Regions from separate parts of the Marinobacter sp. NFXS9 genome, predicted to be linked through region 2. Evidence: riboswitches for the same ligand, from Rfam matches in the RefSeq annotation. Region 2 holds a riboswitch; the other holds the start of a gene.

Region 1 (16,103 bases), on a different contig from region 2:
ACCGCATCCTCCTCGCACTTCCAGGACATGCTGGTTGTCGGTGAATTGGAAAAGGTGCATTTCCTGGAGCCCGGCTTCACCTATGAAGCACGGGTCGACACCGGCGCCGAGACCTCGTCGCTGGACGCCCGCAACGTGACCTATTTCGAACGTAACGGCGAGGACTGGGTCCGCTTCGACGTGCCGGTACCGGGCACCAAGGACAAGCTGAAAACGCTGGAGCGCCCTCTCTCCCGCAATGCCCGCATCATCCAGGCGTCGGCAGACGACAGTGAGCGCCGGGCCGTGGTCGAGCTGCAGTTCGCCATTGGCGATCACGTCCAGAAAGCCGAGTTCACATTGTCCAATCGTGAAGCTCTGTCCCACACCGTCCTGATCGGCCGCAATATCCTCCGGGATGTCATGCTGGTCGATGTCGGCAAGGATTTCGCTACCCAATTGCCCGCCAAGTTCACATCGAAGGCCGGGAAAAACCAGTCCGCCAAGGAAGCGCCGCAGTGAAGTCCCGTTACCCGTTTTACATCGCCATTGCCCTGCTGATCTTTACCGGCGTGGGCATCGCCACCTTGCGTCATTTCGAACTCGGTATTCCCTGGCTGTCCGGTGAGGAACGGCCGGTCTGGCTGGTGGAAGCGCGGGTGGATTTCCGGGCCAGTGGCGATCCCGTACTGGTCAGCCTGAACCTGCCGGACGATCCGCCCGGCTTCCATGTGCTGTCGGAGCAGGCGGCGTCACCGGGATACGGCTTTTCGATCGTCGATGATCAGGGCGATCGCCGGGGCGAATGGTCGATCCGTGAAGCCAACGGTCCGCAAACGCTGTACTACAAAGCCCAGTTCATTCCCGACCCGGACGCCCAACCCCGGCCACCGGAACAGCCGCCCGAGCCCGACACCGTCTACTGGGAAGAACCCCAGGCGACCGCCGCCCACGAAGTGTTGGCGCTGGCTGCCGCCAAATCCAGTACGCCGGAGAGCATGACCCGGGAACTGATCAAACTGATTCGCTCCACCGATCCGGACCAGAACACCGCCCTCCTGCTGGCCGGCCACGACGATGTGGATGTGCTGGTCAAACTGCTGAATTACGCCGATATTCCGGCGCGGGTCTCCGAGGGCGTCAAGCTGGAAGATGCCCGCCGGCGCCAGCCACTGCGGCCTTTCCTGGAGATCTACGACGGCGACCACTGGCTGACGTTCAATCCTCAGACCGGTGAACAGGGCCTGCCCGACAACGTCCTGCTGTGGAGCCGGAATACCCAATCCCTGCTTGACGTGATGGGCGGCAGCCAGTCCGTGGTGAGCTTTGCCATGCTGCGGCAGACGGTACCCGCGTTGCAGCTGGCCCGGGCCGAGTCGATGGAAAACGGTCTGGGCTTCCTGAGCCTCTATCAGCTCCCCATAGAGGAACAGAGCATGTTCCGCATGCTGTTACTGCTGCCATTGGGGGCGATGGTGGTCGCCTTTATGCGGGTGATCGTAGGCATTCGTACGTCCGGCACCTTCATGCCGGTGCTGATTGCGGTGGCCTTCCTGCAAACCTCGCTCGGCCCGGGACTGGTAACGTTCATCACCGTGGTGGCGTTGGGGCTGTTGCTGCGAGGCTACCTGTCGAATCTCAACCTGTTGCTGGTGTCGCGGATTGCGACGCTGATCATCCTGGTCATCTTCATGTGCACTGCCATCAGCATCGTCGGCTATCAGATGGGCTTCAATACGGGCATGACGGTGACCTTCTTTCCCATGGTCATCCTGGCCTGGACGATCGAGCGCATGTCCATCCTGTGGGAAGAGGAAGGTCCTCACGAGGTCTTTGTGCAAGGCGGCGGCAGCCTGCTGGTGGCGATACTGGCCTATCTGGTGATGAGCCTGCCGATTGCCGGCCATCTGACCTTCAACTTCCCGGAACTGCACCTGATCATCCTGGCGGTGATCCTGCTGATGGGGCAGTACACCGGCTACAAGCTCAGCGAACTGCGTCGGTTCCATCCCATGCAGGAGTATGACTGATGCGATGGATCTCGCCGGCCGCCCTCACCCGCCGCGGCATGCTCAATATGAACCGGCGCAATGTGGATTACATTGCCCGTTACAACGACCGCAGCGCCTACCCGCTAGTGGACAACAAGCTGAAAACCAAGCTGGTGGCCGAGGAATACGATGTGGCCACCCCGGCCCTGCGCCAGGTGGTTTCCCAACAGCACCAGATCTCCCATTTCCGGGAACGGGTGGCGGACCTGAACGGCTTCGCCATCAAACCGGCCAAGGGCTCCGGTGGCAAGGGCATCCTCGTCATTACCCGGCGCGAGGACGACAGTTTTATCAAGGCCTCCGGTGCGGCGGTGTCCCTGCGACACCTGGAACGCCACCTGTCCAACATCCTGGCGGGCCTTTACTCGCTGGGTGGTTCGCCCGATGTGGCGATCGTCGAGGATCTGATCCAGTGCAGCAGCGCCCTCACCGACTACTCGTTCCAGGGCGTGCCCGACATCCGCATTATCGTTTTCCGCGGTTATCCGGTGATGGCCATGCTGCGCCTGGCCACCCGGGCTTCTGACGGCAAGGCCAACCTGCACCAGGGCGCCATCGGCGTGGGCATCGACATCGCCACCGGCCGAAGCCTGAACGCCGTGCAGTTCAACCGCCCGGTCAAGACCCACCCGGACACCGGCCTGGCGCTGGAGCACATCCATATCGAAGACTGGCATACGATGCTGGTGATGGCGTCACGCTGCTACGAGGCCACGGGCCTCGGCTATATGGGTGCGGATCTGGTGCTTGACCAGAACAGTGGCCCGACTCTACTGGAGCTGAACGCCCGGCCCGGCCTGGCTATCCAGATGGCCAATGGCAAGGGCCTGTTGCCACGCCTGAAGTACATCGAAAGCCTCAAGCGCACCCACCTCACCCCGGAAGCGCGAGTGGAATACGCCATGTCCATTTTCAGCCACACGGGCAACCTGTCTGCCCCACAGCAGACGGGCTATCGAAAGCCGGCCTTCGCCTGACCCTTCGCTCGGCCAAATACCCAGCCCCTTTTTTTCCAGACATAAAAAAACCCGCCTCAGTTGAGGCGGGTTTCTTCGGATCAGGCCGGGCGCTTATTTCATGCCGGCGTTGATCAGGGCACGCTCGTTGTTCAGCCCCTTGTAAAGGCCGTAGCACATAACGAGCAACACGAAGGTAAATGGCAGACCGACAGAGACGGCACCTGCCTGCAGTGTTTTCAGCGCGTCGGCACCGCCGCCGAAGACCAGCGCCGCCGCGATTGCACCTTCCATGACGGCCCAGAAAACACGCTGCTGGGTCGGCGCGTCCAGCTTGCCGCCGGCGGTGATGCTGTCGATCACCAGCGAGCCGGAGTCAGAGGAGGTCACGAAGAACACCATGACCAGGATGATACCCAGGAAGGACGTGATGGTGGTCAGCGGGATATTCGCCAGCATCTGGAACATCGCCAGTGAGACGTCGGTCAGACCGTCGGTTGCCAGTGAGCCCACACCCGCCTGGATCTGCTCCAGTGCCGAACCGCCGAATGCACTCATCCAGATGATGGTGATGATGGTCGGGATAATCAGTACAGCGGTCACGAACTGGCGTACGGTACGACCCTTGGACACCCGGGCGATGAACATACCGACGAACGGTGACCAGGAGATCCACCAGGCCCAGTAGAAGACGGTCCAGCCATGGAACCAGGTCTCGTCTTCACGACCAAACGGGTTACTCAGCGGCAGGATATTACCGACGTAAGCGGAAGTGGTGGTCCAGAACGCTTCGAACACACCCAGGGTGTGGCCAGCGAAAATCACGAACAGCAGCAGTGCCGCCGCCAGCCCCATATTGATATTACTGAGCAGCTTGACGCCACCATCCAGACCACGAATCACCGAGATCAACGCCACGCAGGTAATGCCGAAAATGATGGCGATCTGGGTGCTGATGCCGCTGTCGATACCGAACAGGTAGTGGAGACCGGAGGCTGCCTGTTGCGCGCCCAGACCCAGGGACGTGGCCAGACCGAAGATGGTCGCCAGCACCGCGAGGATGTCAATAACGTCACCGATCCAGCCCCAGACGCGATCACCGAAGATCGGGAAGAAAGCCGAACGCAGGGTCAGCGGCATGCCCTTGTTGAAGGCAAAAAAGGACAGGGACAGCGCGACAATCGCGTAGATGGCCCAGGGATGCAGACCCCAATGGTACATGGTCGCCCCCATGGCGAGGCTCGCACCTTCCGGCGTATTCGGGGCCACATTGAGTGGCGTGCCGTACCAGTCGGTGTAATAGGCGACCGGCTCGGCAACACCCCAGAACATCAGACCAATACCCATACCAGCAGCGAACAGCATCGCAAACCAGGACATGGTGGAGAATTCCGGAACTGCGTCGGTACCGCCAATGCGGATATTGCCGACCGGCAGCACGATGAGTGCCAGGCAGAAAATCACGAAGATGTTGCCACTGATCAGGAAGAGCCAGTCAAAATGATTGATGGCCCCGGCCTTGGCACCGCTGAGCAGCGAATTCGAGACATCCGGGAAAATCAGGGTTCCCACCACGAAAAAGATGATCAATGCTGCCGTAACGAAAAACACCGTCTTGTGCAGGTCCATCCCCAGCGGGGTTATATTGTCCTGACCTGCCTGATAGTCGGTGGAGTACTCGTCTTTAAGGACTTCGCTCACGTCAAGTCTCCTCGAACGGATTGTTGGGTCCATTTCGGACTCAAGATTACAGACCGTTAAGTCTATTCATTTGAGCTCGAAATATCAAAAGCGATTTCCGGATGGAACCCACTTTTCTAACCGTAGTCCAGATATTGAGGCTCTTCCCGAGAATTTTTTCGGCGCCTTTAAACAACAGGCTACCGGCACATAGAGATTGTCATCGTTGCCTTTCACCCGCGTTGTTTCCAGGTCGCTCCGGGCCACGAACAGCGGCAATTCAGCCACCCTGAACGGCGATTGACCGTCCTCTATTTACTTACAGGTCTAAGGACTGAGAAAAAACGATTCTGCACATCTATCGTGCCAAGGGGCGCTGCGCAGACCCCGGTAAGTCTGTTAAAATATCGTTTTCTCAACGGGGTGCCTGCAACCGTATCGACAGGCTGAGATCAGACCCGCGGAACCTGCTCCGGATCATGCCGGCGAAGGGATTGAGTGAAGACTCTGCCTGCGGTCTGCCGTCCCCCGGAATGCCTCCACGACGACGGGAATCGACCACAATGGCACGCTTTTTCCTCCTGATTCTGCTCACGCTTTCCGCCAGTCTGGCTTGGGCTGGCCCAACGCTGACGGTTTACACCTACCCATCCTTCGTCTCAGAGTGGGGGCCGGGACCCGCCGTCAAGCAAGCATTCGAAGCGCAGTGCGACTGCACCGTCAACTTCGTGGCACTGGACAGCAGCGTGGCCATCCTTCACCGGTTACGCCTGGAAGGCGAATCCAGCCCGGCCGACGTGGTATTGGGGCTGGACGCCAGCATCATGGCCGACGCCCGCAAAACCGGCCTGCTGGCCCCACACGACATCGACACGTCGTCGCTCAATCTGCCTATTGAATGGCAGGACGACACCTTCGTGCCTTACGACTGGGGCTATTTCGCGTTTGTTTACGACACCCAGCAGCTTTCGGATCCCCCCACCAGCCTGGACGGGCTGATCAATGCCCCGGACGATCTGAAAATCATCATCGAGGACCCGCGCACCAGCACACCCGGCCTGGGCCTCCTGCTGTGGATGCGTAAGGTCTACGGTGATCAGGCCCCGGCTAAATGGCAGGCACTGCAAAAGCACATCCTGACGGTCACCAAAGGCTGGAGCGACGCCTACTTCTCGCTGTTCATGAACGGCGAAGCGCCCATGGTGCTGTCCTACAGCACCTCCCCGGCCTATCACATGGCGGTGGACAAGACCGATCGCTATCAGGCCGCTGCCTTCGACGAAGGCCACTACCTGCAAGTGGAAGTGGCGGCACGCCTGCGGAACAGCCCTCACCCCGAGCTGGCCCAACAGTTCCTGGCGTTCATGCTGACCCCCGCTTTCCAGCGGGAAATTCCCCTGAAGAACGTGATGTATCCGGCGACGGACCTGGGCAACGAGCTGCCCGCTGTGTTCAGTCGGCTGATCGAACCCGCCCGGACCCTGTACTTCGATCCGCAAACCGTCGCCGACCATCGCAAGGCCTGGATTGACGAGTGGCTCAACGCGACCGCACAGTGACGCCCCCATTCAGCCATCCGCGCTGGCGAGCCTGGCCCGGCCGGGCGGTGGCACTGCTGCTGGTCGGCATCGTGGCGGCCGGCTTTTCCGGCCTGCTGGCGGAGTGGCAATGGCAGGCGGTCAGCGATCTCTGGCAAAGCGCCTACCTGCGTCAGGTGATCTGGTTCAGCGTATACCAGGCCACCCTGTCTACCGGACTCAGCCTGCTGCTGGCCATTCCGGTGGCCCGGGCGCTGCACCGGCATCCGCGGTTTGCCGGTCGCGCCCTGCTGCTGCGGATGACGGAGCTCAGTCTTGTGCTGCCCACCATCGTCGCGGCATTTGCCCTGGTGGCGGTGTACGGCCGCTCCGGCTGGCTCAATACGGCGCTGGGCTGGCTGGGCCTGCCCTTCCGTTGGAACCTCTACGGGCTGCAGGGCATCCTGCTTGCCCACGTCTTTTTCAACGCGCCACTGGCCGCCCGCATCCTGCTGCAGGGACTCGAGCGCATCCCCGCCAACCAGTGGCGGATGGCGGCTCAACTGGGCCTGACCAGCGGGCCGCTGTGGCGCAACCTGGAATGGCCGGCCCTGCGCCGGGTTTTGCCGGGACTGGCGGTGTTCATTTTCATCCTCTGTTTCACCAGTTTCGCCATTGTGATGACACTGGGTGGCGGCCCACGGGCTACCACCATCGAAGTCGCCATCTACCAGTCACTGCGCTACGAATTCGACTTTGGCCGCGCCGCCCTGCTGGCGATGGTGCAGCTGCTGATCTGTGGCGCCCTCTGGCTGGTGGCCTCTCGGCAGGGATCGCCTCGCAGCCTGGTTCCCGGAAGCCATGAACAGTCCGGCACACGGCGCCGGGACGCCCGCCCTCGGGATCGACTCCTGTTGCAGCTGTTCCTGGCTTTCCTGGCGCTGCCTCTACTGGCGGTCGTGATCCGAGGGTTGCCCGGACTGCTGGGTGAAGCCGGTCAGGGCCAGCTTTGGTGGAGCCTGGCTCGGAGCCTGAGCGTGGCCACAATCGCCGCGTTCCTGGCTTGCAGCTGCGGTTTGGCCATCCTGGCCGCCAGCCAGTCGGCGCGCCAGGGCGGTCGCCGCCTGATGGCCCGCCTGCTGGAATCCAGCGGCCACCTGACGCTGCTGGTGCCGGCCCTGGTGCTGGGCACCGGCCTGTTCATCCTGTTGCGCCCCCAGTTGGGCCAGACCCACCAGGGCCTGGCGCTGGTGGCGATGATCAACGCACTGATGGCCCTCCCCTTCGTGCTACAGGTGTTGCGCGGCCCGTTTGCCACATTGCCGCCAAACAGCCTGCGGGTCGCCGACCAGTTGAACCTGCGCGGCAGCTATCGACTGCGGTTTCTCCTGCTGCCGCTGCTCCGGCGCCCCCTGCTGCTGGCCGCAGCCTACGCCGCCGGCCTCTCGCTGGGCGACTTCAGCGTCATCGCTCTGTTCGGCAGTCCGTCCGCACCCACGCTGCCGCTGCTGCTGTTCCAGCAACTGTCGGCCTATCGGATCGAAGCAGCGTCCGGCACCGCGTTTGTCATGCTGATCCTGCTGTTCGTCGTCTTCTACATTCTCAATCGCTGGGGGGACAGGCGCCGACGTCAGCGGTCGCCACGCCGTCTCGCCACCGGAGCACGCGCCCATGCTTGAGTTCCAGGATCTGAGTTTCCGCTATCCGGACACCGACCGGCCGCTGACCTTCAGCGGCAATGTGGCGCCGGGACAATGCCTGGCCGTGACCGGTCCCAGCGGGTGCGGCAAGAGCACCCTGCTCAACCTGATCGCCGGCTTCCTGAGCGCCGGCTCCGGCAGTCTGCGCTGGCAGGCCCAGGACATCCAGTCCCTGCCGCCCTGGGACCGACCGGTCACCTCCGTCTTCCAGGAAGACAACCTGTTCGATCACCTGAGCGTGCACGACAATCTCGGCCTGGGCATTCATCCGGGTCTGAAATTGTCCCGCGAGGACAAGGCCGCCATCGACGCCATGCTGGACAAGGTCGGTCTGGATGGGCTGGCACGCCGCGTCCCTACGGAACTGTCGGGCGGCCAGCGCCAACGCGTGGCCGTGGCACGGGCACTGCTGCGCGGGACACCCCTGCTGTTGCTGGACGAACCCTTCACCGGGCTGGATCCGGACACCCGCCAGACCCTGCGTCAACTCATCCGCGACCAGCGCGACCAGGGCACCGCCATCGTGCTGGTCAGTCATGACGAAAGCGATGTCGAGAGCCTGGCCGACCGCCATCTGCGCCTGACAGCCTGACCCCGCTGTGCTGCAATAGAAGGCATCACAAGTCATCCGCCCGGGGGCATGCGGCTCGACCTGTCGGCGCTGCTGCCCCTATCATGCCTCTTTTGCTGTCAAACGGGAGTCTGCTCGCGCATGTCCAAGTCGTCATCCTCCTTTCCCGCGCGCTACCTGGCCTACTACATTGCCCTGGCAGGTTTTGTGGCCACACTGGTGCTGGCCTGGTTCTATCCGTCGACCCTGATCCTGCCGATCCTGTTTGGGGTACTGGTGGTGCTGGGGACCTACGACATCCTGCAGAAACGGCACACGGTCAGCCGGCTCTACCCGATCCTCGCGCACATCCGCTATTTCCTGGAATCCATCGGCCCGGAAATCCGCCAGTACTTCATCCAGCGTGACACCGAAGAGACGCCCTTCTCCCGGGAACAGCGGGCCATCGTCTACCAGCGGGCCAAGAACGTCCTGGACAAGCGGCCGTTCGGCTCCATGCATGATATGTATGCCGAGGGCTATGAGTGGATCAACCACTCCATCGCGCCAGTGGACCACCAGGACAGCGACTTCCGTGTGGTGGTGGGCAAGCACTGCAAACAGCCCTACAGCGTCAGCATCTTCAACATCTCTGCCATGAGTTTCGGCTCGCTCTCGGCCAACGCCATCCTGGCGCTCAACAAGGGTGCCAAGAAAGGCAACTTCTACCACGACACCGGGGAAGGCTCGATCTCGCGCTACCATCGGGAATACGGCGGCGATCTGGTCTGGGAAATCGGTTCCGGTTATTTCGGCTGCCGCAACAAGGACGGCTCCTTCAACGAGGAGCTGTTCGTGCGCAACGCCACCCGCGATCAGGTGCGCATGATTGAAATCAAGCTGTCGCAAGGAGCCAAGCCCGGCCACGGCGGCATCTTGCCGGGGCCCAAGGTCACGCCGGAAATCGCGGAGGCGCGCGGCGTGGATCCCTGGGAGGATGTGGAATCACCGGCCAGTCACAGCGCGTTCCGCACGCCGCTGGAACTGATGGATTTCATCGAGCATCTGCGGGAGATCTCCGGCGGCAAACCGGTCGGCTTCAAGCTGGCAATCGGTCATCCCTGGGAATGGTTCGGGCTGGTTAAAGCCATGCTGCAGACCGGCAAGAAACCGGATTTCATCGTGGTCGACGGCGGAGAAGGCGGCACCGGCGCCGCGCCCCTGGAATTCACGAACCGCCTGGGCATGCCCATGACGGAAGCGCTGTTGCTGGTGCACAACACACTGGTGGGCGCGAATTTGCGCGAAGACATCGCCGTCGGTGCCGCCGGCAAGATCACGTCCGCCTTCAACATTGCCCGCACCCTGGCGCTGGGCGCCGACTGGTGCAACGCGGCCCGGGGCTTCATGTTCTCGCTGGGCTGCATCCAGTCCCAGAACTGCCACACCGGGCGCTGCCCCAGTGGCGTGGCCACCCAGGATCCCAAACGCAGCCAGAAGCTGGACGTGGCCGACAAGAGCGAGCGGGTCTACAACTTCCATCGCAACACCATGGAAGCACTGACGAACCTGCTGGGCGCTGCCGGTTTGCGACATCCCCGGGAACTGGGGCCGGAGCATATCATCCGGCGGGTGGATGAAAACGAAGTACAGCCTTACATGGATCTGTTCCGATTCCTGGAACCGGGCGCGCTGATCGACGGCCATATCGATATACCGATCTTCGCAAAATACTGGGATGTGGCCCGGGCGGAATCGTTCGAAGCGCCCGAATTCGTCAAGAAGCTGCGGGAAACCAAACTGCGCTAATCGCCACCATCCTGCGCATCCACCCCCTGCCCTGCCTGCAGTTCCGCTGCGGGCAGGCGATCCGCCCCCCAACTGCGATGGACCCGGTCCATGACATCCTGCAGTTCTTCCGGCCGCACGTTGGCCAGCGCCCCATGCTCCAACGGATCGTAGTGGAAGATGTAGAGCCGCGAGGCAAACTCGCCGAACGCCAACGAGGACTCGCCATGGCGTTCATCGTGCCCGGAGGTGCTGACCTTGATGCCGTCGCCCCAGTCCTGGGCACTGTCGTTATTGGGATTGAAGAAATACACCCGCATAACGTCTTCGGGATCCAGCCCGACACGCAGGATCGAGATGGCGTGCCAGCCAATGAATCGGGCAGCGCTGTCAGTCACAGCAATGCCTGCCGGCTGCGGGTGAATCAACGGTTGGTTGCCGTTGTAGTAGGGATGATAGCTGGCGTAGAAATGGCGTAGAAAGGTGTCCTCGTCGTGCAAATGCCCCGTCGCCACATCCACATTGATGCGGAAACCCCGGCCACACCACCACCCGTGGAATTCGGGATTGATCCAGCGGTGCGGGTCACCGTCACGGTCATCACAGAGGCGGCCCATTTCGCCATAGATCCGGTCCAGATGAGGCACCAGGATCAGCGAGACCGCATCCAGGTCCAGATGCAATTCTTTGGCAACGCCGCCCGCGCTGGCAACTGAAGAAACCGGCTTGCCTTCGAAATGCATGATGATTTCATCGTCCCGGGCGGCCCATACCAACAGCTGCAACAGGTAATCCGGATCGCTGTATGACCACATGGAAATCGCCCGAGCCGACTGGCAGGTCGGGTTGTTCCCCTGCCCCACACCTAACGGCTGCCCCAGCACACAAATGACGCCCTCAAGGAGCCGGGCACGCGGTGAGGCCGACTCCCCGAAAACCAGCGCCAACTGTTCCCGCGTGGTACGCGATAACGGCAGATTGACCTGCCGCCACAGCGCTGGTCCCATCGCCGGGTTGTAGAGAATGCCACGCTCCAGCATCAGCGCGAGGCCATAGACGGTCTGCGATGTCTCCGGATGAACACTTTCCTGGATCAACGCATGCACCAGTTCGCGATAGCACAGCAGACAGTCCCGGCCGGTGCTTGACAGGCCCAGCGCCTCGGACAGCAACTGGTCCCCCTGATCCAGGAGAAAGCGCACCAGTACCGCGTGGTAGGCGGACACCAGCCCCGTGTCGTGCATGGCCCGGGCACAGCCCATGGCCTCCGCCTGCAGACGTCGCTGGTCCATGGCGGCCAGTCGTTCCTCGTATACAGACAGTCCGGGATCTTCACGGCAGGCCTCGGTCGGCCCGAAGAGGCTGCTGACCAGTCGATGCGCGCCCTGACCACTGGCACCCAGATCGATGTCCGGGTTGCTGTTGCAGATCGCAATCTGGGTAATCATCTGCTTGACCGGACCGGTAAGAATCGGGCGCTGTTCGATGATCCGCCAGATCTCGGCAATCAGTTGATCGATCACGTGCTCGTAACCGATGCGATCGGCCAAATGGCGCACCAGTGCCCGGGACAGGCCGGCCAGGCGACCCTGCTGTTCCCGCTCCGCTTCTCCAGGCGCGCCGAACAGCAGGGCCAGGTTCATGGCCAACACTTGAGCCAGGAAATGATGCGCCTGCTCTGAGGACACCTGGGGATGCCGATAGCGGCCCATGGCCACCGCCAACAGTCGCAGCTCACTCAGAGCCTCCACCGCCAGGGTATCGGCGACGGGACTCTTGAGCGACTGCGGTGTCAGGGACGGCACAAGAATATGGGGGTGGGCCCAGTCGGTCCCCTCGAAAACGCCGGCTTCTTCCAGCGCCTGAGCCCGCTGCTCCACCGCTGCACAACCACCCGGCTGCAACAGGACGCGCCGTACCAGATCAAAGACGACGGGCACCTTGCCGGGTTTGGCGAACGTTCTGGCGCCGGCCAACTGGGTGGTTGCTTCGTCCAGTTTGGCCAGCAGCCCCTCGAGTTTTCCGGGGGCTGCCTGCGGGCTGATGGGGTTGTCCACTCGACGTCCTCGTGATCGGGAAAAGTCGACAGACTACACGTAAAAGTCCAGCTCTTCCTGATGTTTCAGGAGATCGCGCATCTTGTGGGGATCGTCACCCTTGAAGTAGAGCAGCCCCCAGTGAGTCCCGAAGGCCGTGCGCTTGGTTACTGTATCCTGCATGGGCGGCGCCAGGTCGTTGGACTCGTAGTACGGGTGATCCTCGGTTTCCTCCGGAATTTCCAGGCGGCTGACCACCCGCAGTCGCGGATAGACCCCGAAACAACCGGCATAGCACTTGGCATCCACCACCTCTTTCGGGAAGAAGGCAGTGATTTCCTCTTCGGTGGTCTTGGGATCGAACGCCAGGATCATGCCCTGATAGGCGTTGAAGCCGTACACCCGTTCGAGTAGCTCGAACACCTTGAAGCCCGGCGGGCGATACGCCACCTCGCCGAAGTACATCTCGCCATCGTTGGTGACGAAATATTCCGGGTGGACGAACCCGAAATCGATATCGAACGTCTTGATCAGCTTCTCGATCTGCTCCGTAATCTGCGGCCGGTACTTTTCCAGCTCCGGCGAGGCCGGCACGAAGACCGAATACCCCAGGGTGACGTACTCGGAAATGTTGAGGAAGCGGATCTTGCCGTTATGAATCCAGGCTTCCACCGCAAACTCCCAGCCGTCCAGGTGGGATTCCATCAGGACCGGGAATTCCTCCTCGGGAATGGTATCGACCTCGTCCGGCGTGCGGATCACCCGGTGGCCGAGGCAACCGGCCTTGTCGAAGGCCTTGAGGTGAATCGGGTCGTTGGGGTCGCCGTCGAGTTTGAGCAGCGTCTGGTTGACCCGTTTCAGGAATCGGATGACGTCATCACGATCGTGCGCTTCCTCAAAGATGCCCACCCGAATACCGCCGAGTTGGGCGCGCCGTTTCATCAGCGCCTTGTCCCGCAACAGCATGGCTTGGCCAAACAGGCGGGGTTTGTCCAGCAGGACTGCATTGATCGCGCCGGCCCATTCCACCGTCTCCTCGAACAGCGGAATCGCCACGTTGACGCCCATGTCCTTCAGCGTTTGTGCAATTTCCATGGAGCGGTCGTTCAGCCGTTCAAAATTCCAGGGCACGTAGGGAATCTTGTGTTCCTGGCAGTAACTCTCGGCCCATTCGGGCGCTACAACAACGTAGCGGCGGTTGAATTGATCGGCGGCTTCCACCGCGTTCAGACTCCAACCGAGCAAGGCAATATACCCCTTGTCCGGATCGTAGGAACCACTGACTTGATCAGACATCCCTCATTCTCCTTTTTGGGTATCGGTCTTTTACCCTACACCAACCAAGCATGGATAAAAAATAGTCAGACCGGACGGAAAACGACGAATTCGGAGGAAGGGGCCCCGGCCGCCAGGAGGAGACGCCGGCCGGGGCAAGGGCTGGATCAGATATCGATGCGCGCTTCCTTGCCGGCCTCAAAGTAGACCGCACGGCTGAGATCGATCATCAGTTCGGCCGGTTCACCGGGATCCACGGTATGGTCCGGATCCAGTCGACAGTGCACTTCGGTGTCGTTGATCTTGATCAGGGCCATCACATCCGGACCTGTCGGCTCGGTGACCTCGATCCGGAATTTGCCGGAAGACGTCGCCTCCTGCCCGGCTTTGTGCGCCAGCGGCTGGGTAATGTGCTCCGGGCGGATACCCAGATGGATTTCCTTGCCTTCGTAGGCAGCCAGTTTCTCCGGCAGCGGCACGTAGATCTGCTCGCCGTCGGCACTGCGCATGCTGGCGCGCAGGTTGCCGCCGTCGTTCTCCACCGTCAGCGGGATGAAGCTCATGGCCGGTGAACCGATGAAGCTGGCCACGTAGCGACAGGACGGACGCTCGTAGATTTCCTTGGGAGAGCCCAACTGCAGCAACTCACCGTCCTTGATCACGGCAATGCGGTCCGCCAGCGTCATGGCCTCGATCTGGTCGTGGGTCACGTAGACGATGGTGGTGCCCAGGCGCTGGTGCAAACGCTTGATTTCCGTGCGCATTTCCACCCGCAGCTTGGCGTCCAGGTTGGACAGCGGCTCGTCGAACAGGTAGAGCTTGGGACGACGCGCCAGCGCGCGGCCCATGGCCACCCGTTGCTGCTGGCCACCGGACAGTTGCGAGGGCTTGCGGTCGAGCAGCGGCTCGATCTGCAGCAGCTTGGCCACACGCTCGACTTCCGCGTCGATCTCTTCCTTGGGCATGCGCCGGATCTTCAGGCCGAACGCGATGTTTTCACGCACCGTCATCGTCGGATACAGCGCGTAGGACTGGAAAACCATCGCGATGTCGCGATCCTTGGGTTCGGCGTTCGTCACATCGCGACCGTCGATCAGGATGCTGCCTTCGGTGACGGTTTCCAGGCCGGCAATGCTGTTCATCAGCGTTGATTTACCGCAGCCGGAGGGTCCTACGAGGATCAGAAACTCACCGGACTCGATGTTAATGTCGATACCCTTGAGCGTTTCCTGGACGGCATTGCCGTAGGTCTTGCGAATACCCTTGAGTTGTAATTGTGCCATTGTCAGACCTCTAACCTTTTACAGCGCCGGACGTCAGTCCGCGAATGAAATACTTCCCTGCCAGGACATAGACGACCAGTGTTGGCAGGGCGGCGATCATGGCGGCGGCCATATCGACGTTGTATTCCTTCACACCGGTACTGGTATTCACGAGATTGTTCAGGCCGACGGTGATCGGCTGGCTGTCACCGCTGGCGAACACCACCCCGAACAGGAAGTCGTTCCAGATCTGGGTGAACTGCCAGATGAAGCACACCATGATGATCGGCACCGACATGGGCAGCAGGATGCGCACGAAGATCGTGACGAATCCGGCGCCATCCAGGCGGGCCGCCTTGATCAGCGCGTCTGGCACGCCCACATAGAAGTTGCGGAAAAACAGCGTAGTAAAGGCCACGCCATAGACCACATGGACAATCACCAGGCCGGTAGTCGTGTTGGCCAGGCCCATCTTGCCCAGAGTCGCCGCCATCGGCAGCAGGATCACCTGGAACGGCAGGAAGCAGCCGAACAGCAGCAGGCTGAAGAAGATGTCCGACCCGCGGAAGCGCCACTTGGACAGCACATAGCCGTTGATCGCACCGAGAGCGGTGGAAATCAGCACCGCCGGGACGGCCATCTTGATGGAGTTCCAGAAGAACCCGCTGACGCCGTTGCACTGGACCCCGGTACAGGCCGTGGACCAGGCCTTGGCCCAGGCATCAAAAGACCAGACTTCCGGGAAACTGATCAGGTTGCCCGAGCGGATATCACCAGTGGTCTTGAAGCTGGTGATGATCATGATGAACACCGGAATCAGGTAGGCCACACACGCCAGCAGCAGCGTGGCATAGATGAGGATCCGGCTGGGGGTGAGTTTTTTCTCGATGTGACTAGCCATTGCGTTGTCCCCTCAGTTCCGAATACAGGTAGGGCACCAGAAGCGCCAGCAGCATGGCCAGCATCATGATGGAACTGGCGGCACCCAGGCCCATCTGGCCGCGAGTGAACGTAAACGAGTACATGAACATGGCTGGCAGGTCGGAGGCGTATCCCGGTCCACCGGATGTCATCGCCATGACCAGGTCGAAGCTCTTGATGGCGATGTGCGCCAGCACCATCACCGAGCTGAAGAACACCGGGCGCATGGCCGGCAGCACAATACGCAGGTAGATCCGCGGCAGGCTCGCCCCGTCGACGCGGGCGGCGTTGATGATGGCCGGATCAATGCCCCGCAGGCCCGCCAGGAACAGCGCCATGACGAAGCCGGACGCCTGCCAGACGGCGGCGATGACGATGGTGTAGATCA
Region 2 (16,103 bases):
TTCACAGATCTCCTGGTAGAACGAGCGCAGGTCCGCGGACGGCGAGGCGTAGATCTGCCCCTCGAAGCCATCCACGATCAGTTCCCGTCCGTCCAGCTGATTAACGGGCATATCGATCATGCCCATCACGGTCGGCACCCCCATTGCCCGGGCCAGGATCGCCACGTGGGAGTTGCTGGAGCCGCGTACCGAAACCAGACCCACCAACTGGCCACGAGGCACTTCGCCCAGCATGGCCGGCGTCAGCTCATCGCTGACCAGCACGGTCTTCTCGGGGTAATTCAGTGCCTGATGATCACCCTCCTGCAGGTGCGACAGCAGTCGACGCCCCAGATCCCGGATATCCACCGCCCGTTCACGCAGGTACAGGTCACCCATCATTTCAAAGTGCCGCACGTACTGCTGCACCACCTGCTTGAGGGCACCCTGGGCCCATTGGCCGTCGGCGATGCGGTTCATGACTTCGGCGGGCAGCGCGTTGTCGTCCAGCATGCGCAGATAGACTTCAAACAGGGCCTGCTCTTCCGGACGCAGTTGCGGCGCCAGCCGTTCCGCAACCAGCTGAATGTCTTCACGCACCGCACCAACCGCCTGCAGAAACAGCTCCCGCTCAGCGTCGGGATCGTCGACGGCCTTGTCCGGCACCGCATCCAGATCCGCCGGCGGATACACCACCACACCTTGACCAATCGCCACGCCGGGAGCACCAGCCACGCCCTTGAAGCTGATGTCATGCGCTTCCTGACCGGTCAGCGACAGGCCGCTGATGGCCCCGGTGGCTTCACTATGGGCGATGACCCCCGCCAACTGGGCGGAAATCGTAACCAGAAAGGCCTCTTCGCCCTCGTCGAAGCAACGCGAACTTTCCCGCTGCTGCACGACGAGCACGCCAAGCACCCGGCGATGGTGAATGATGGGAACCCCGAGAAACGAGCGGAAACGCTCCTCACCGGTCTCCGGAAAATAGCGGTAACGAGGATGGGCGGTGGCATCTTCCAGATTGATGGGTTCCTCCCGGGAACCCACCAGGCCGATCAGGCCCTCGGAATGCGCCATGCTGACCCGACCGACGGCCTCCTTATAGAGACCCTCGGTGGCCATGAGGATGTAGCGATTGGAGTCGGGATCCAGCAGGTAGACAGAACAGACTTCGGTTCCCATGGCACGCTGCACACCGGAGACAATGATTTCCAGGGCTTCCTGCAAGTCCCGGGCACCATTGACTTCCTGAACGATACTTCGCAGCGTGCTCAACATAGACCGTTAATCCATCCTGTCCGAGAACGGCGGCGATCCCTGCCACCGTTCCATATTGTGGAATAATCGCGGGGCCAGCTCGCGCAGGGCCCGCCGGTAAACCTCCCGCTTGAACGACACCACCTGTCCCAGCGGATACCAGTAACTGACCCATTGCCAACCGTCGAATTCCGGAGAATCCGTCCTGTCGACGCAGACACTGGCGTCGGGAGATAACAACCTCAGCAGGAACCATTTCTGTTTTTGCCCGATGCAGACCGGGTGCGAATGGTGGCGAACCATTCGCCGGGGCAGACGATACCTTAGCCAGCCGCGGGTACAGCTGATGATTTCCACATCCCGCTGCCCCAGCCCGACTTCTTCGCCCAGCTCGCGATAGAGCGCTTCCTCAGGGGATTCATTGTTGTCGATCCCCCCCTGGGGAAACTGCCATGCGTCCTGTCCGATGCGTCTTGCCCAGAGAACTTCTCCCCGATCATTGGCCAGAATGATTCCGACGTTGGGTCTGAAACCGTCGGAGTCGATCACCGTTATATACCTATCTGAATTTTTCAGCAGCGGCCCTACTATCAGGCTGACCGGATCGGATGACGTCTCGCGCTATCCGCCGTCGCCGTGTTGATGATAAAGGCCCGCAATTTGCCTAAGTTGCCTTCATTCTTGCAGAAAGCGTACCGGCGGGCAAACTGCGCCTGTTGCCCTACAACATGCTAGAATTCGGCCCCTTTCAGAACGTCTCCGGGCGAACTGGCAGGCCACTCCGAACACTGTGATTTGAGGGGATACTCAGCTTGACGCTTGCGATCTTTGATCTGGACAACACGCTCATCAACGGTGACAGCGACCACGCCTGGGGCGACTTTCTCGTCTCGGAAGGGATCGTCGACGCCGGGGAATACGAAGCCGCCAACAACCGCTTCTACCAGGATTACCTGAACGGCGACCTGGACATCTACCGCTACCTGACGTTTGCCCTCGAACCCCTGACCCGACATGAACCGGACGTCCTGCATCAGTTGCGGCAACGTTTCGTCGAGGAGCGGGTGCGCCCGATGCTGCTGGAAAAGGCCTTTGAACTGCTGGAACAGCACCGACGCCAGGGCCACTACCTGTTGATCATCACCGCCACCAATCGCTTTGTCACCCAGCCGATCGCCGACCTGCTGGGCGTCGACGACCTGATCGCCACGGAGCCGGAATGGAAGGATGGCCGCTATACCGGGCAGATCGCCGGGGTCCCCAGCTTCCAGGCCGGCAAAGTCACTCGCCTCAGCGCCTGGCTGGAACAGCACAAACGCACCGCCGATGATGCCTGGTTCTACAGCGATTCGCACAACGACGTGCCGTTGCTGGAACAGGTAGCCCATCCGGTTGTCGTCGACCCGGACCCGAAACTGGCGGATCTCGCCCGGGAGCGGGACTGGCCCATCATTACCCTCAGGGATTGAACGGTATGGCAAGGAAGGCAGACCGCGGGCTCGCTGTTTTGCTCGGTGCCGGCATGCTGATCGCCGGCTGCTCCGACAAGACGCCCGCCGACAAGGACGCTGCAAAAAACGAAGCGGCGCCGGCCGCCCGGATCTCCCAGCCGCTGCAGGACGGCGTCGAGCAAGCGACCACCTCCACCTGCAAGGCGGCGGATGCCCTTAATGACGCCATCACCGGGTTTCTCGACGCCCCGAACGACGACAACCTGGAAACTGCCCGGCGGGCCTGGCGCGAGGCCCATAGCGATTATCGCCAGCTCGCTTTCCTTTACGCGCTGGCCGGTCAACCCATGCCCCAGCAGCACAACGACCGGGATCCGATCGACGCCCACCCTCTGCTTCCCGGCTATCTGGACCAGGTGCCCGGCTACCCCCACAGCGGGCTGACCTATTCGGAGGTCCCGCTAACCCCGGATTACCTGCGCAAGGAGCATCAATCCACTGACTTCTATTACCTGACCCTGGGTTTCCATCCGCTGGAAAGTCTGCTTTGGCCGGCTGGCGCGGACGGCACCGACGAGACGATCCAGCGCTACCAGCGGCCGGAAAAGCCACCGGAGGAAACGGTGAATGCCCCCGAGCGGCGCCACGACCTGCTGCGCCTGATTGCCAACGCCCTGGACCGGGACATCCAGACCCTCTGCACGGCGCAGAACACGGCGTATCTGGTAACCGGCCTGGTGGAACTCGATGGCCACCCAGGCCGAGCCGCGGCAACGCTCGACAAAGCCCTGGGAGCGAAGATAGGGAAACCACTCGCCGCCTGGACTCAGTCACCGGATGGCGAAGACCACAACGGCATGCCACTGGCCCACAGCCCCGAGGCGGCAACGGATTTCAGCGAGTTGGCCGCTCTTGTGCGCCATCTGGCGACGGAGTGGAACGAGGCCTTGCTGGCCGGAGTGGATTCTGCAGATACGCTCGATCAGCAAATGCAGGCTTTGGCGAAGCAACTGGCGGCGATCGACATGACCCAGGCACCGATCAATACCGACGCCCTGGACGCCGCGCGACAGGCCCTGGCTCAGGTCCGCGAGACGTTGGCCAGGATCAGCCTGAAGGCGCCGGCCGAATCCTCAGAGGAAGCCGGTGAGTGAGCGAACGAAGCAGCTCTTGATGTAGTCGGTTTCCGGGATGCCCGGAATCACCGGGTGATCCGGGGCCTGATGCCCCTGCTCCAGCAACTGCACAAATCGATCGATGCGCCGGCCACTACCGCGGATGATGTCCACCAGTCGCTCCGTGGACAGGTGCATGGAGCAGGAAGCCGAGACCAACAGACCGTCTCGCTCCAACAGTCTCAGCCCGAGCTGATTGAGCCGCGCATAGGCCTGCTCCCCGGCTTTCTGGTCACGCCGGCGCGGAATCAGGGCCGGTGGGTCCAGCACCACGATGTCGTACTTTTCTTTCTGGTCGCACAGGTCCTTGAGCACGGCGAAGGCATCGCCTTCCAGCGTGTCCACGTTGTCGAGCCCGTTCAGTCGGGCGTTCTCGCCGACGCTATCCAGGGCCTGCGCGGAACTGTCAACACAGGTGACCTGACTCGCACCGGCCGCCGCGGCCTGAACGCCCCAGCCCCCGACATAACTGAACACATCGAGCACCCGCTTACCCGGCGCGTAGGCCTGCAGGCGCTTGCGGTTCATCCGGTGATCGTAGAACCAGCCGGTTTTCTGGCCGGTCGCCAGCGGCGCCCTGAACAGCACGCCGTTTTCCTCCACGGCCAGGTGTTCCGGCAAGTCGCCCAGCGCGGCGGACACATAGCTGTCCAGCCCTTCCACCTCACGCATCTTGCCGTCGTTCTTGAAGACGATGGAACGCGGGTGCACCAGCTTCTGGATCGCCCGCACCAGGGATTCGCTCAGCGTCTCCATTCCCGCGGTGGAGATCTGGACCACCACCACATCGTCAAAACGATCGATCACCAGTCCGGACAACCCATCGGCATCCCCAAACACCCAGCGATAGAAGGGGCGCTCGAAGAGGCGTTCGCGCAGGTGCAACGCCGTTTCCAGACGCTCGCTGAGACGCTGCGGAGTCATGCCCTGCTCCGGGTTGCGACTGATCAGTCGCCCGCAGATCAAGGCATGGGGATTCACGAACACTGTACCCAAGGGCTTGCCGTTGGCTGCCGTCAACGTCGCCTGATCACCGGGCTGAAACGCGGTCAGCGGCGAACGCTTGGTATCGACCTCATTGCTGTAGATCCAGAGGTGTCCGGCGCGAATACGACGCTCTGCGCCTTTGCGCAGGAAAAGCTGGGAGAACATAGGCAGACCACAACCAAAGATGGGAAAGTGGCGGAATTATACGGAGGCAGGCTGCCCGGGGACAGTCGGGATTTCCCCGGGCAGTCATTCAGAGACTGGTTATTCGGTATCGGCAACCAGGTCGGCGTAAGCGTCGGCCTCCATCAGGCCATCCAGCTCACCGCTGTCGCTCAGGCGTACCTTGAACAACCAGCCTTCGCCATACGGGTCTTCGTTGAGCTTTTCCGGCTCTTCCTCGAGGCTTTCGTTCACCTCGATAACCTCGCCGCTGACCGGGCTGAAGACGTCGGAGGCGGATTTAACCGATTCGGCCACACCGGCTTCCTCGCCGCCGTTGACGCTGGCGCCAACCTCCGGCAGCTCGACAAAAACCACGTCACCGAGCTGGTCCTGGGCGAAGTCGGTGATCCCGACCGTCGCGGTGCCGTCACCGGCCACACGAACCCACTGATGCGTTTCGATGTACTTCAGGTCCGTAGGGATCTGACTCATGATGGGATGTCCTTGTTTGCATTTTCCCGGGAGTTTACCGCAATTGCGGGCCGGCACTGAATAGCCGTCGCGTCAGCTCGCCGCCATACCGAGGAACGCCAGCGCAGCTGGCAGGACCCGCGGGAAATCCTGGAAACGATGGTCGCCGCCTGGCTGCAACCACGTGGGCGCGCCAGCGTAACGGGCGACCGCTTCGCGGAAGTCCAGGGTCTCATCGGCGGTCTGCAGCATCACCATGAAGTGTTCGGGGTTCACCAGTGGTCCCGGGTCCATGGCCTGCAGCTGGTGCATGTGCGCCTCCGTCACTTCGAAGCGTTCGCCGGTGTACAGGTTTTCCTGCACGCCCAGGTAGGGCCGCAGCAAATTGTAGGGTGCCACCGCCGGATTGATCAGGACCGCCCGCAAACCGTGCCGGGCCGCCACAACGGTGGCGTAGTAACCGCCGAGAGAGCTTCCCATCAGCCCGCAGGGGCGATCGCCGGCGCCCGCCACCGCCTGCTCGACATGGGCAATCGCTTCGTCCGGCGAAAAGCCAAGCTCGGGCACCACCAGCTCCACAGGCAGGCCGCTGTCAGCCAGCCATTCTTTCAGTTCGGTGACTTTCTGGGATTGGGGCGAACTTCTGAATCCATGCAGATAGATCAGGCGGGGTTGTTCGGACATAACGATCAATAACCGTGGCTGTTGAGGTCCACAGTGTACGCGTAATCCTCCGCGCGACGCACGTGCGAGGCCAGCGAGCCATCCGGGTACAGCGCCAGCCAGCGGTAACCGGGAGCCTTGTCGTCCAGGGAGAAATCCGTCGACCCGGGGGCAAACTGGATGCAGGTCGACGGTGTCGCCATCAGTCGCAGGCCATCACGATCCTCATCCCAGGCCTGGTGGATGTGACCCCAGAGCAATCCGCGCACCTGCGGCTGCTCGGCCAGTACGTGGTAGAGGGCATCACGGTTGACCAATCCAATATCGGCCATCCAGCTGCAGTCGATATCCACCGGATGATGATGGAAGGTTATGAGGGTGGGCGTGTCCGGGTATTCGGCGAGACAATCGCGCAGGAAATCCAGCTCGCTGTCCGCCAGTTGCCCGTGCACCTGCCCGGGGACCGAAGAGTCGAGGCAGACCACCTGCCAACCGCCCGCCAGCACCCGGCGTTCGTCGGCTCCGGTCCCGGCGATGACCTTGCGCATGGCTGCGGCATCGTCGTGGTTTCCGGGAAACCAGATCACCGGACAGGTGAAACCGGACATGAGCCGCTGGAACAGCCGGTAAGCGGCCTCGGAACCATCCTGTGAGATATCGCCACTGGCCAGCACCAGGTCCGGGGCGCCGTCTTCAGCCTCCGCCGCCAGCGCCAGTACCGCTTCAAGACTTTCCCGGGTATTCATGCCCAACAGTACGCCGTCGGGATCCGCCATGAGGTGGGGATCGGTGATCTGCAGGATCCGCAGCGGAACGGACGATGGCTTGTCAGACAGAACAGGGGAAGGCATGAACGGGCCGCGACTCCAGGATGAATGATATCCATTAACAACGGTATTGACCGAGATAGTAGCGGATAGTTTGCACAATTTCCTGAAGGACTGTCACATTCGACGTCGCCGCCGTATCAAAGGCCGGAGGCTCAGTCAGTCAGAGGCCAGGCAATGCGGTCCGCAGGCACATGGCCAAAACGCAGGCAGAAATCCAGCCAGTCCGCCAGGAAGGCGTTGACCTGGGTTTTCTCGTCCGGGTGATGCATGAAGCGGTTGGGGTAGTCGTTAATCGCTTCGATGCGGTTGTAACGGTAGCAGCTGATCACTTCCGCCATGCCGGCGTCGTGGTAGACGCGGACGGTCAGGTGCGGATCGTTGAGCCAGCGCCCGGCGTTGTGGATCTGCTCCAGCAGCAACGTCTCCGTAAAGCGGGACTGCTGCAATTGCTCAATGCGGACCCGACCGAAGTATGCGTCACCGTCGCACAGTTCGAACTCCGCCACATCCGGCTGCGACTCCGCCAACAGGCGCAACCGCCGGATCCGGCTATAGTTCCCCTCACACAGCGCGCCGAAGCGTCTGAGGTCGGGCACATAGGCTTTCTTGCGCCGCAGGGGCATTTCCACGTTCTCTGACATCAGGACCACTCTTGCTTCAATCTCTGCCGCTGCATGGCCAGCCACTGCAGGGCGATAATGGCGGCGGCGTTATTGATCCGCCCATCCGATATCATACGCAAAGCCTCATCCGCCGCCATTACATGCGCGCGAATATCTTCATGCTCTGCCTCAATTCCGTACAGCCCACCGGCGCCGGACGCGTCCACCTGACCACAGAACAAGGACACCATCTCGGTGGTACCTCCCGGCGACACCAGGTAGTGGCAGATTTTTTCCAGCCGCTTGAAAGTCAGCCCGGCTTCTTCCTCCGCTTCCCGGTTGGCCACGTCTTCCGGTGTTTCACCGGGCTCGTCCATGCCGGCAACCAGCTCCAGCAGCCAGGGCGACTGGTTCCGCCCCAAGGCACCGGGGCGGAACTGTTCCAACAATACGACTTCGTCGCGAACCGGATCATAGGGCAACACACAGGTGGCGTCCCCACGCTGAAAAATCTCCCGATCGAAGGCTTCGGTGTAACCACCGGCAAAACGAGCGTGGCGCAGGCGCAACCGCTCCATGCCGAAGAAGCCCTTGAACAGGGTTTCCCGACTTTCGATTTCGACATCTTCAGCACCGAACTGGAACGGAGCAACCTTTTGCCCTGACATGAATCACCTGTTTGGGAGAGTGAAGCCGAACAATAGAAGGCCGGCGCCCGGATTGGCAAGTCCCCTGGCAGGCGACAGGCCCTGCCCCACCGGACAGGGCCCAGGGTGGCGCCGTCAGACCTTGTTATAGATCTTCGCGCCGCCGTCCACGAACTGCCGGGACTTGTCCCGCATGCCCTGTTCAATGGCATCCCGGGTTTCCAGCCCCTGCTCTTTTGCGTAATCACGCACTTCCTGAGTGATCTTCATGGAGCAGAACTTGGGCCCACACATGGAGCAGAAGTGCGCCACCTTGGCCGAATCCTTGGGCAGGGTTTCGTCGTGATAGGCGCGCGCCGTGTCCGGGTCGAAGCCGAGGTTGAACTGGTCTTCCCAGCGGAACTCGAACCGGGCCCGGGACAGGGCATCGTCCCGCACCTGCGCCCCCGGGTGCCCCTTGGCCAGATCGGCGGCGTGGGCGGCGATCTTGTAGGTGATGATGCCGGTCTTCACATCGTCTTTATTGGGCAGCCCCAGGTGTTCCTTGGGCGTCACGTAGCACAGCATGGCGCAGCCGTACCAGCCGATCATGGCAGCCCCGATGCCGGACGTGATGTGATCGTACCCCGGCGCGATGTCGGTCACCAGCGGGCCCAGGGTGTAGAATGGGGCTTCATCGCAGCAATCGAGCTGCTTGTCCATGTTTTCCTTGATCAGGTGCATGGGGACGTGTCCCGGCCCCTCGATCATCACCTGGACATCATGCTTCCAGGCGATCTTGGTTAATTCGCCCAGAGTCTCCAGCTCGCCGAACTGGGACTCGTCGTTGGCGTCAGCGATGCAGCCGGGCCGCAGGCCGTCACCCAGACTGAAGGACACGTCGTAGGCCTTCATAATCTCGCAGATCTCTTCGAAATGCGTATACAGGAAGCTTTCCTGATGATGCGCCAGACACCACTTGGCCATGATGGACCCACCGCGGGAAACGATACCGGTGACCCGTTTGGCCGTCAGCGGGACATGGTGCAACCGCACACCGGCATGGATGGTGAAGTAGTCGATGCCCTGCTCCGCCTGCTCGATCAGGGTGTCGCGGAAGATCTCCCAGGTCAGGTCTTCGGCCACGCCGTTCACTTTTTCCAGCGCCTGATAAATCGGCACGGTGCCGATCGGAACGGGCGAGTTGCGAATGATCCACTCGCGGGTTTCGTGGATGTTCTTGCCGGTGGACAGATCCATCACGGTATCGGCGCCCCAGCGGATGCCCCAAGTGAGCTTCTCCACCTCTTCCTCGATGGACGAACTGACCGCCGAATTCCCGATGTTGCCGTTGATCTTCACCAGGAAGTTGCGGCCGATGATCATCGGTTCCAGTTCCGGGTGATTGATGTTGGCGGGAATGATCGCCCGGCCACGGGCGATTTCCTCCCGCACGAATTCCGGGGTGATCTCGGCCGGCAGGGCCGCCCCGTGGGACTGTCCAGGATGCTGGCTGTCGAGCCAACCCTTGGCCCGGACTTCCTGCAGTTTCATGTTCTCGCGGATGGCGACGAATTCCATCTCCGGCGTGATGATGCCCTGGCGGGCGTAATGCATCTGGCTGACGTTACGGCCCGGTTTCGCCCGTAATGGCTTGCGTCGTTCTTCGAACCGCAGCACGTCCAACGTCGGATCTTTCAGGCGCCGCAAGGTGTACTCGGAGGAATAGCCCGGCAAGGTTTCCGTGTCGTCACGCTCGTCGATCCACGACTGGCGAACCAGCGCCAGACCCTGCCTCAGATCAATACGGGCCTGCGGATCGGTGTAGGGCCCGGAGGTGTCGTAAACCACCATCGGCTCGTTGGCGTGCCTTCCGCTGTCGGTCACGCTGTCACTCAGGCTGATTTCCCGCATCGGCACCCGCAGGTCCGGGCGACTTCCGGTTACGTAGATTTTACGGGAACAGGGCAGCGGCTGAACCGCAGCCTCATCAACGGCGGCGGCATCCTTCAGGAATTCGATGCTCTCGGTAGTCATCATGGCGTCCCTCTTGTCGGGGCCGATCCAGTGGATCGACGGCAAAGTGTCCTGGATGGACGGGGCGCGTTTGACGAGGAGGGATCCGGTACAACATCGGCATAAAGCCTGAGGTGCACTGGACAGCTTGTCTTAGATTCCTACGCCGGTATTAACCGGATCAGGTTCGCGGGTTTTGCCCTGGGCAATCTCAGCCGGTTTTTCCGGCACCCCGTCAAGACGCATTTGAGTGATCGACCCAAGGGCTCGCAAATCGCACTGTACAGTGCGTACGGGCCCTTAAAGGTGATTTTCGCAAGTGTAGAGATCAGATGGATTTTTGTCCATAATGAGGACCGCTTCCTTGAGCCTCCCGACTTCTGTCCAGCCCGACCCGCAGGGTTCGCGGCCCCACACTCAGGGACGAGGCTCGCCCCAACAATGCGTAGGCAGGAGAATCCATGAAGAAATCCGTGCTCACCGGCCTGGTCGGACTGCTGGTTGTCCAGCCGGCCATGGCGACCGACCTCATCGATGCTTATGAGAAGGCACTGGCCTATGATTCCGGCATTGCGTCCGCCCGGGCCTCCTACGAAGCCCAGCAGGCGAACGTCGATGTCACCCGAAGCCAGCTCCTGCCCAAGATCGATGCCTACGGTAACGCCCAGCACATCGATACCGATGGCCCGCGAACCGACGACTCCTACAAGTCCTACGGCTACGGCGTGGAACTGACCCAGCCGCTGTTCCGGGCCGAGAACTGGTTCAACTACGACGCCAGCCAGTTCCAGAGCGAAAGCGCCCGGGCCGATTACAGCCTCGCCCAACAGCAACTGATCCTCGACGTGGCCACCGCCTACTTCAACGTCCTGCGCGCCGAGGACAACCTGACCACAGTGCGCGCCGCCGAAGCCGCCTTCGAGCGTCAGTACGACCAGGCACAGGAACGCTTCGACGTAGGCCTGATCGCCATCACCGAAGTGTATGAATCCCGCGCCAGCTACGACGCCAGCAAGAGCGAGCGGATTTCCGCCGAAAGCGACCTGGATATCGCGCGCGAACAGCTGAGCCGACTGATCGGCGAGAATGCCGGCGACCTGGAAAACCTGCAGCAGGAATTCCCGCTCTCCCGCCCGCAGCCAACCGACCCGGCCGCCTGGGAAAAAATCGCCCTGCAACAGAACTGGCGCGTGCAGTCAGCCGCCTACACGCTGCAGGCCAACCGGTCGCTGCTGGATGTGGCCAAAGCCGGGCACTATCCGACCCTCGATCTGAGCGCCAAATACGGCAACACCGAGTTGGACGGCGTTGGCCAGGTCTCGCCCAACCAGAGCACCGTCGATGGTACGACAACCGAGGGCGTGCTGGCCCTGCAACTGAACGTTCCGCTGTATGAGGGCAACGGCACCGAAGCCAGCATTCGTCAGCAGCGCGCGCAACTGGAAGCCTCGGACCAGAACCTGAAGACGGTGCGCCGTGATGTCAGCGTGAATGCGCGCAGCTTCTACCGTACGGTCAACTCGAACATCGAGACGGTCAACTCCCAGGAGCAAAGCATCGTGTCCCGCCGCAGTGCGCTGGATGCGACCCGCGCCGGCTACGAGGTGGGCACACGCAACATCGTGGAAGTGCTGGATGCCGAGCGGAATTACTACGAGTCTCTGCGTGATTACGCCAACGCCCGCTACGACTACGTGGTGAACACGCTGAACCTGAAACTGGTCGCCGGCACCCTGAGCCCGCAGGATCTGGTGGATCTCAACCGCTGGCTGAGCAGTTCGGCACCGGGCATCGGCGCTATCGCCAACGACACCAAGACCGTCGACCCGACCAAATCTCCCTGAAGCCTGACCCGCTGGCGCCCTATCCCCGGGCGCCAGCATCCCCTACCCCAGCTTTTCGACAATCCCGGCCACCACCCGTTTCAGCGCCCCGCGATTGGCATCGACGACGGCCAGCGCATTTCTCCCCAGCTGTTGGCGATAGGTTGAATCCGCGAAACAGCCGCTGAGCGCCTCCGCCAGCTCGCTTGAACCCTGAACACGAACCAGTCCCTCGCCGCTCTCCAGCCGCTCATAGATGTCATCGAAATTAAACACGTGGGGACCGGTCATGACCGGCATGCCCCAGGCCGCCGGCTCCAGCGGGTTGTGCCCGCCCCGCTCGATCAGCGAGCCACCGACGAAGGCCACATCCGCCGCGCCGTAGAGCATCATGAGCTCCCCCATGGTGTCGGCCAGGTACACCTGGCAATCCGACGCATCACCGCCCTCGGAGCGGCGCACCAAGCCCAGATTCCGCTGCCGAACCAGAGCCGCGACGTCGTCGAATCGCTCCGGGTGTCGGGGCACCAGCACCAGCAGCGCGTCACGAGTGCCGGCCAGCACCTGCTGGTGCGCGTCCAGAATCTGCTCATCCTCGCCCTCATGAGTACTGGCGGCAATCCAGACCGGTCGCTCCCCGCCCAGTTGTGACCGCAAAGCCGCGGCCGCCTGCCGCAAAGCATCGGTGACCTCCACATCGAATTTGACGCTACCGGTAATGGAGACCGAATCCGCTCTTGCGCCGGTTTCGACGAAACGCTGGGCGTCGCCGTCTGCCTGGGCGGCAATCCAGTCGATCTGCCGCAGGAGCTGTCGGCTGGCCCCAGGCAAGCGCTGATAACTGCGGGCGGAGCGTTCGGAAAGGCGCGCATTGATCAGATAGACCGGCGTGCCGGCGGCGGCGGTCTGGTAGATCATGTTCGGCCAGAGTTCCGTCTCCATGATGACCAGGGCCTGTGGCCGGGCCCGTCGCAAGAAACGACGTACCGAGCCCGGCGTATCGTAGGGCGAATAGGCGTAGCTCACACGATCCCCGAAAAGAGCGTTGGCACGCGCCCGGCCGGTGGCCGTCATGGCGGTCATCAGAATGCGGGCGTCAGGCCGCCGCGCCAGCAGGGAGCGCACCAGTGGCGCTGCGGCAATCGTCTCCCCGACCGATACCGCATGCACCCAGATCACCGGTTTGTCGCTGCGCGGGATCAGGCCGATACGGTCCTGCCAGTGTGCAACGGCTTCAGGCGTCGTCCGCCCTTGCCACCACAGTCGTATGAGCACGAATGGCAGGATCAGGCGAAAAAGGGTGGAATAGACGAAACGCAGCATCAGCACTCCGGTGCGGGATCAGAAGTTGTCAGGATTCTACCGAAATGTGCGTCGGGTTGCGTCCCGCGTCTTTCCTTGCGACGGCCGCACAGGTCACATTCGCAGCCGATAAATTGAACCCGGACAATGACCTGGCCTTATCAACGCATCAATAGCTGATAAACTTGTCCCCAGGCAGGGACGATTCCACCCCGAGATCTGGACGAACCGTGAGTCATTCGAAGTTAAAGAAACGCAAACGCGTCCGCGATACCAATTTCGCCCATTACCGACACCCCCGCTGGTGGCCGACCTGGATCACCATCGGGTTGATCTGGCTGCTGGCCAAGCTGCCGCTGCGCGTGCAATGGGGCGCGGGGCGCCTGATTGGCGAACTGGCCTACCGCACGTTGTCGAGCCGTCGCCATATCTGCCGGGTCAATATTGACCTCTGCTTCCCGGAGTTGGGCGATGCCGAGCGGGAGGAACTGGTCCGGAAAACCTTTCACTCCAACGGCATTGGCATCATGGAAATCAGCCTGGCCTGGTTCCGGGATCCGGAATCCCTGCGCCACCTGACCCAGGTCCACGGCCTTGATTACGTGAACGATGCGCTAGAGAAAGGCAAAGGCATCCTGTTGCTCGGCGGTCACTACAGCACCCTGGATCTGGGCGGCAGCCTGGTGTCCCTGTTTATCGATGCCGACGTGATGCAGCGTGACCACAACAACCCGCTGATGAACGCCGTGATGACCCGCTCGCGGGAGAAACGGTACGGCGTCGCGCTGAACAGCAAGGATCTGCGGGGCCTGTTCAAGCGCCTGCGGGCCAATCGCATCGTCTGGTACGCAGCCGACCAGGACTACGGCCGCAAAGGTATCGTGTTCGCGCCGTTTTTCGGTGTCGAAGCCGCCAGCATCACTGCCACGGCCCGCATTGCCGAGCGCAGCGAGTGCGTCGTGATTCCCTTCAGCCACTTCCGGCGCGACGACGAGATCGGTTACGACATCTACTTCCATCCGCCGCTGGAGGATTTTCCGTCCGGCGACGACGAAGTGGACGCCACCCGGGTGAACGCGACCATCGAACGCGAGGTGCGCAAACACCCGGATCAGTATCTGTGGATGCACCGGCGCTTCAAAACACGCCCGTCCCGGGACGATCCGGGGTTCTACCGCAGGAAGCGGCCATGACCGACGGCGTCAAGCCCCCGGTGGTCTGGCTGATCCACGACGACAAACCCGGTCACCGCAACCAGCTCCGGGGCCTGGCCAGTCGCCTCAAGGCTCGCGCCGATGCGCGCTGTCACTGGCTCGACGCAGGATCCTTGTCGGTGCCGCTCTGGCGCGCCTTACTGGGCGTGCGACCGACCTTAGACCTCCCGGACAACCTGCGCCGACCGGCCCTGATCGTCGCGGCCGGTACCCGCACTCACCGACTGCTGCTGGCGCTGCGCCGCACCCCGGGGGCATTGACCGCACTGCTCATGCGCCCGTCTTTCCCCCAGCGCTGGATCGACTGCCGGATTATCCCGCAACACGATCACCCCACTCCGCTTCTCGATACCCTGATCACCACCGGCGTCCTGAACACCCTGACACCCATGGCGAAGTTGACCGAGCGAAAGCACGGCGTTGTTCTGATCGGCGGCCCATCCAGACATTATCGCTGGGACGACGAAGCGATCCTGCGCCAGTTCGATCAGTTGCTTCAGGAATACCCGGACTGGCACTGGACGGTCACATCCAGCCGGCGCACGCCGATCGAGCTGATCAGCGCCCTGCAGAAGCGCGAAAGTCATCACGTCCGTATTCGCGATCATCGGGACACCCACGATCAATGGCTGGCGCACACGCTGTCCGCCAGCCGCGCCGCCTGGATCACGCCCGACAGCGCCTCGATGGTGTACGAAAGCCTCACCGCCGGCATCCCTACGGGCCTGTTCAGTCTGCCCCCGGTTTCGGGAAGCCGGGTGGCGGATGGGGTGGAAGCGCTGCTGGAAAGTCGCCGACTGCATACCCTGCCGGAGGCGTCATCGGTGATGGCCGCGACCGCACCTGTTTCCCCGCCCCTGTGGGAAGCGGACCGGGCCGCCCAGTGGCTGCTGGAGCGCTGTCGGGGTGTCTCGTTATGAAGATCCTGCAGGTCCTTCCGGCACTGAAGAGCGGCGGCGTCGAACGGGGCACGGTGGAATTTGCCGCCGAACTGGTGAAGCGCGGACACACCTCCACGGTGCTCTCCGCCGGCGGCCCCATGGTCGCACCGCTTGAGGCCGCGGGCTCCCGGCATATCACCCGGCCGATTCACCGCAAGTCGCTGTTCACGCTGGGGCAGGTACGGCCGGTCCGCCGACTCCTGCAGTCGTTAAAACCCGATGTGATCCACGTCCGGTCGCGCATGCCCGCCTGGGTGATCTACCTGGCCTGGAAGGGACTGCCCGCCGGGGAACGCCCGGTGCTGGTCAGCACCTTTCACGGCATGTATTCGGTCAATCCCTACAGCGCCATTATGACCAAGGCGGAGCACCTGATTGCCGTGTCGGACTGCGTGCGCCGCTATATTCTCGGGAACTACACCGTGACCGATGACCGGATCACAGTGATCCAACGCGGCGTCGACACCCACCAGTTCTGCGAGTCACCGCTGGATCCGGCATGGCGCACTCAATTGTTGGCGAACTACCCGCAACTGCGCGACCGCCGCATCCTGTTGATGCCCGGGCGCCTGTCGCGCTGGAAAGGCCAGCTGACGTTTCT

What was found. A riboswitch is a leader RNA that binds a small molecule or an ion and turns the genes downstream of it on or off. The one in region 2 is predicted to bind thiamine pyrophosphate.
Region 1: it holds a riboswitch for thiamine pyrophosphate, as region 2 does, so the genes downstream of both, thiB (thiamine ABC transporter substrate binding subunit) here and thiC (phosphomethylpyrimidine synthase ThiC) in region 2, are expected to answer to the same signal.

The regions. Positions count from the first base shown of each region.
Region 1 covers NZ_JAGDDW010000002.1:206,134-222,236, reverse strand. Annotated here, with positions in the region: gene J3364_RS04615 (ATP-dependent zinc protease family protein) at 1-501, shown strand, start outside; gene J3364_RS04610 (inactive transglutaminase family protein) at 498-2,009, shown strand; gene J3364_RS04605 (alpha-L-glutamate ligase-like protein) at 2,009-3,007, shown strand; gene J3364_RS04600 (BCCT family transporter) at 3,101-4,687, opposite strand; TPP riboswitch at 5,076-5,177, shown strand; gene thiB (thiamine ABC transporter substrate binding subunit) at 5,230-6,225, shown strand; gene thiP (thiamine/thiamine pyrophosphate ABC transporter permease) at 6,201-7,862, shown strand; gene J3364_RS04585 (ATP-binding cassette domain-containing protein) at 7,855-8,475, shown strand; gene J3364_RS04580 (FMN-binding glutamate synthase family protein) at 8,596-10,242, shown strand; gene J3364_RS04575 (hypothetical protein) at 10,239-12,278, opposite strand; gene J3364_RS04570 (ATP-grasp domain-containing protein) at 12,312-13,553, opposite strand; gene J3364_RS04565 (ABC transporter ATP-binding protein) at 13,700-14,815, opposite strand; gene J3364_RS04560 (carbohydrate ABC transporter permease) at 14,826-15,695, opposite strand; gene J3364_RS04555 (carbohydrate ABC transporter permease) at 15,688-16,103, opposite strand, start outside.
Region 2 covers NZ_JAGDDW010000010.1:83,562-99,664, reverse strand. Annotated here, with positions in the region: gene ptsP (phosphoenolpyruvate--protein phosphotransferase) at 1-1,257, opposite strand, end outside; gene J3364_RS15705 (RNA pyrophosphohydrolase) at 1,264-1,785, opposite strand; gene J3364_RS15700 (histidinol-phosphatase) at 2,049-2,705, shown strand; gene J3364_RS15695 (imelysin family protein) at 2,711-3,841, shown strand; gene J3364_RS15690 (class I SAM-dependent rRNA methyltransferase) at 3,821-5,014, opposite strand; gene gcvH (glycine cleavage system protein GcvH) at 5,114-5,506, opposite strand; gene J3364_RS15680 (YqiA/YcfP family alpha/beta fold hydrolase) at 5,579-6,169, opposite strand; gene cpdA (3',5'-cyclic-AMP phosphodiesterase) at 6,175-6,999, opposite strand; gene J3364_RS15670 (DUF1249 domain-containing protein) at 7,131-7,619, opposite strand; gene nudF (ADP-ribose diphosphatase) at 7,619-8,248, opposite strand; gene thiC (phosphomethylpyrimidine synthase ThiC) at 8,363-10,243, opposite strand; TPP riboswitch at 10,363-10,467, opposite strand; gene J3364_RS15655 (TolC family outer membrane protein) at 10,684-12,066, shown strand; gene waaA (lipid IV(A) 3-deoxy-D-manno-octulosonic acid transferase) at 12,109-13,368, opposite strand; gene lpxL (LpxL/LpxP family Kdo(2)-lipid IV(A) lauroyl/palmitoleoyl acyltransferase) at 13,578-14,540, shown strand; gene J3364_RS15640 (mitochondrial fission ELM1 family protein) at 14,537-15,481, shown strand; gene J3364_RS15635 (glycosyltransferase family 4 protein) at 15,478-16,103, shown strand, end outside.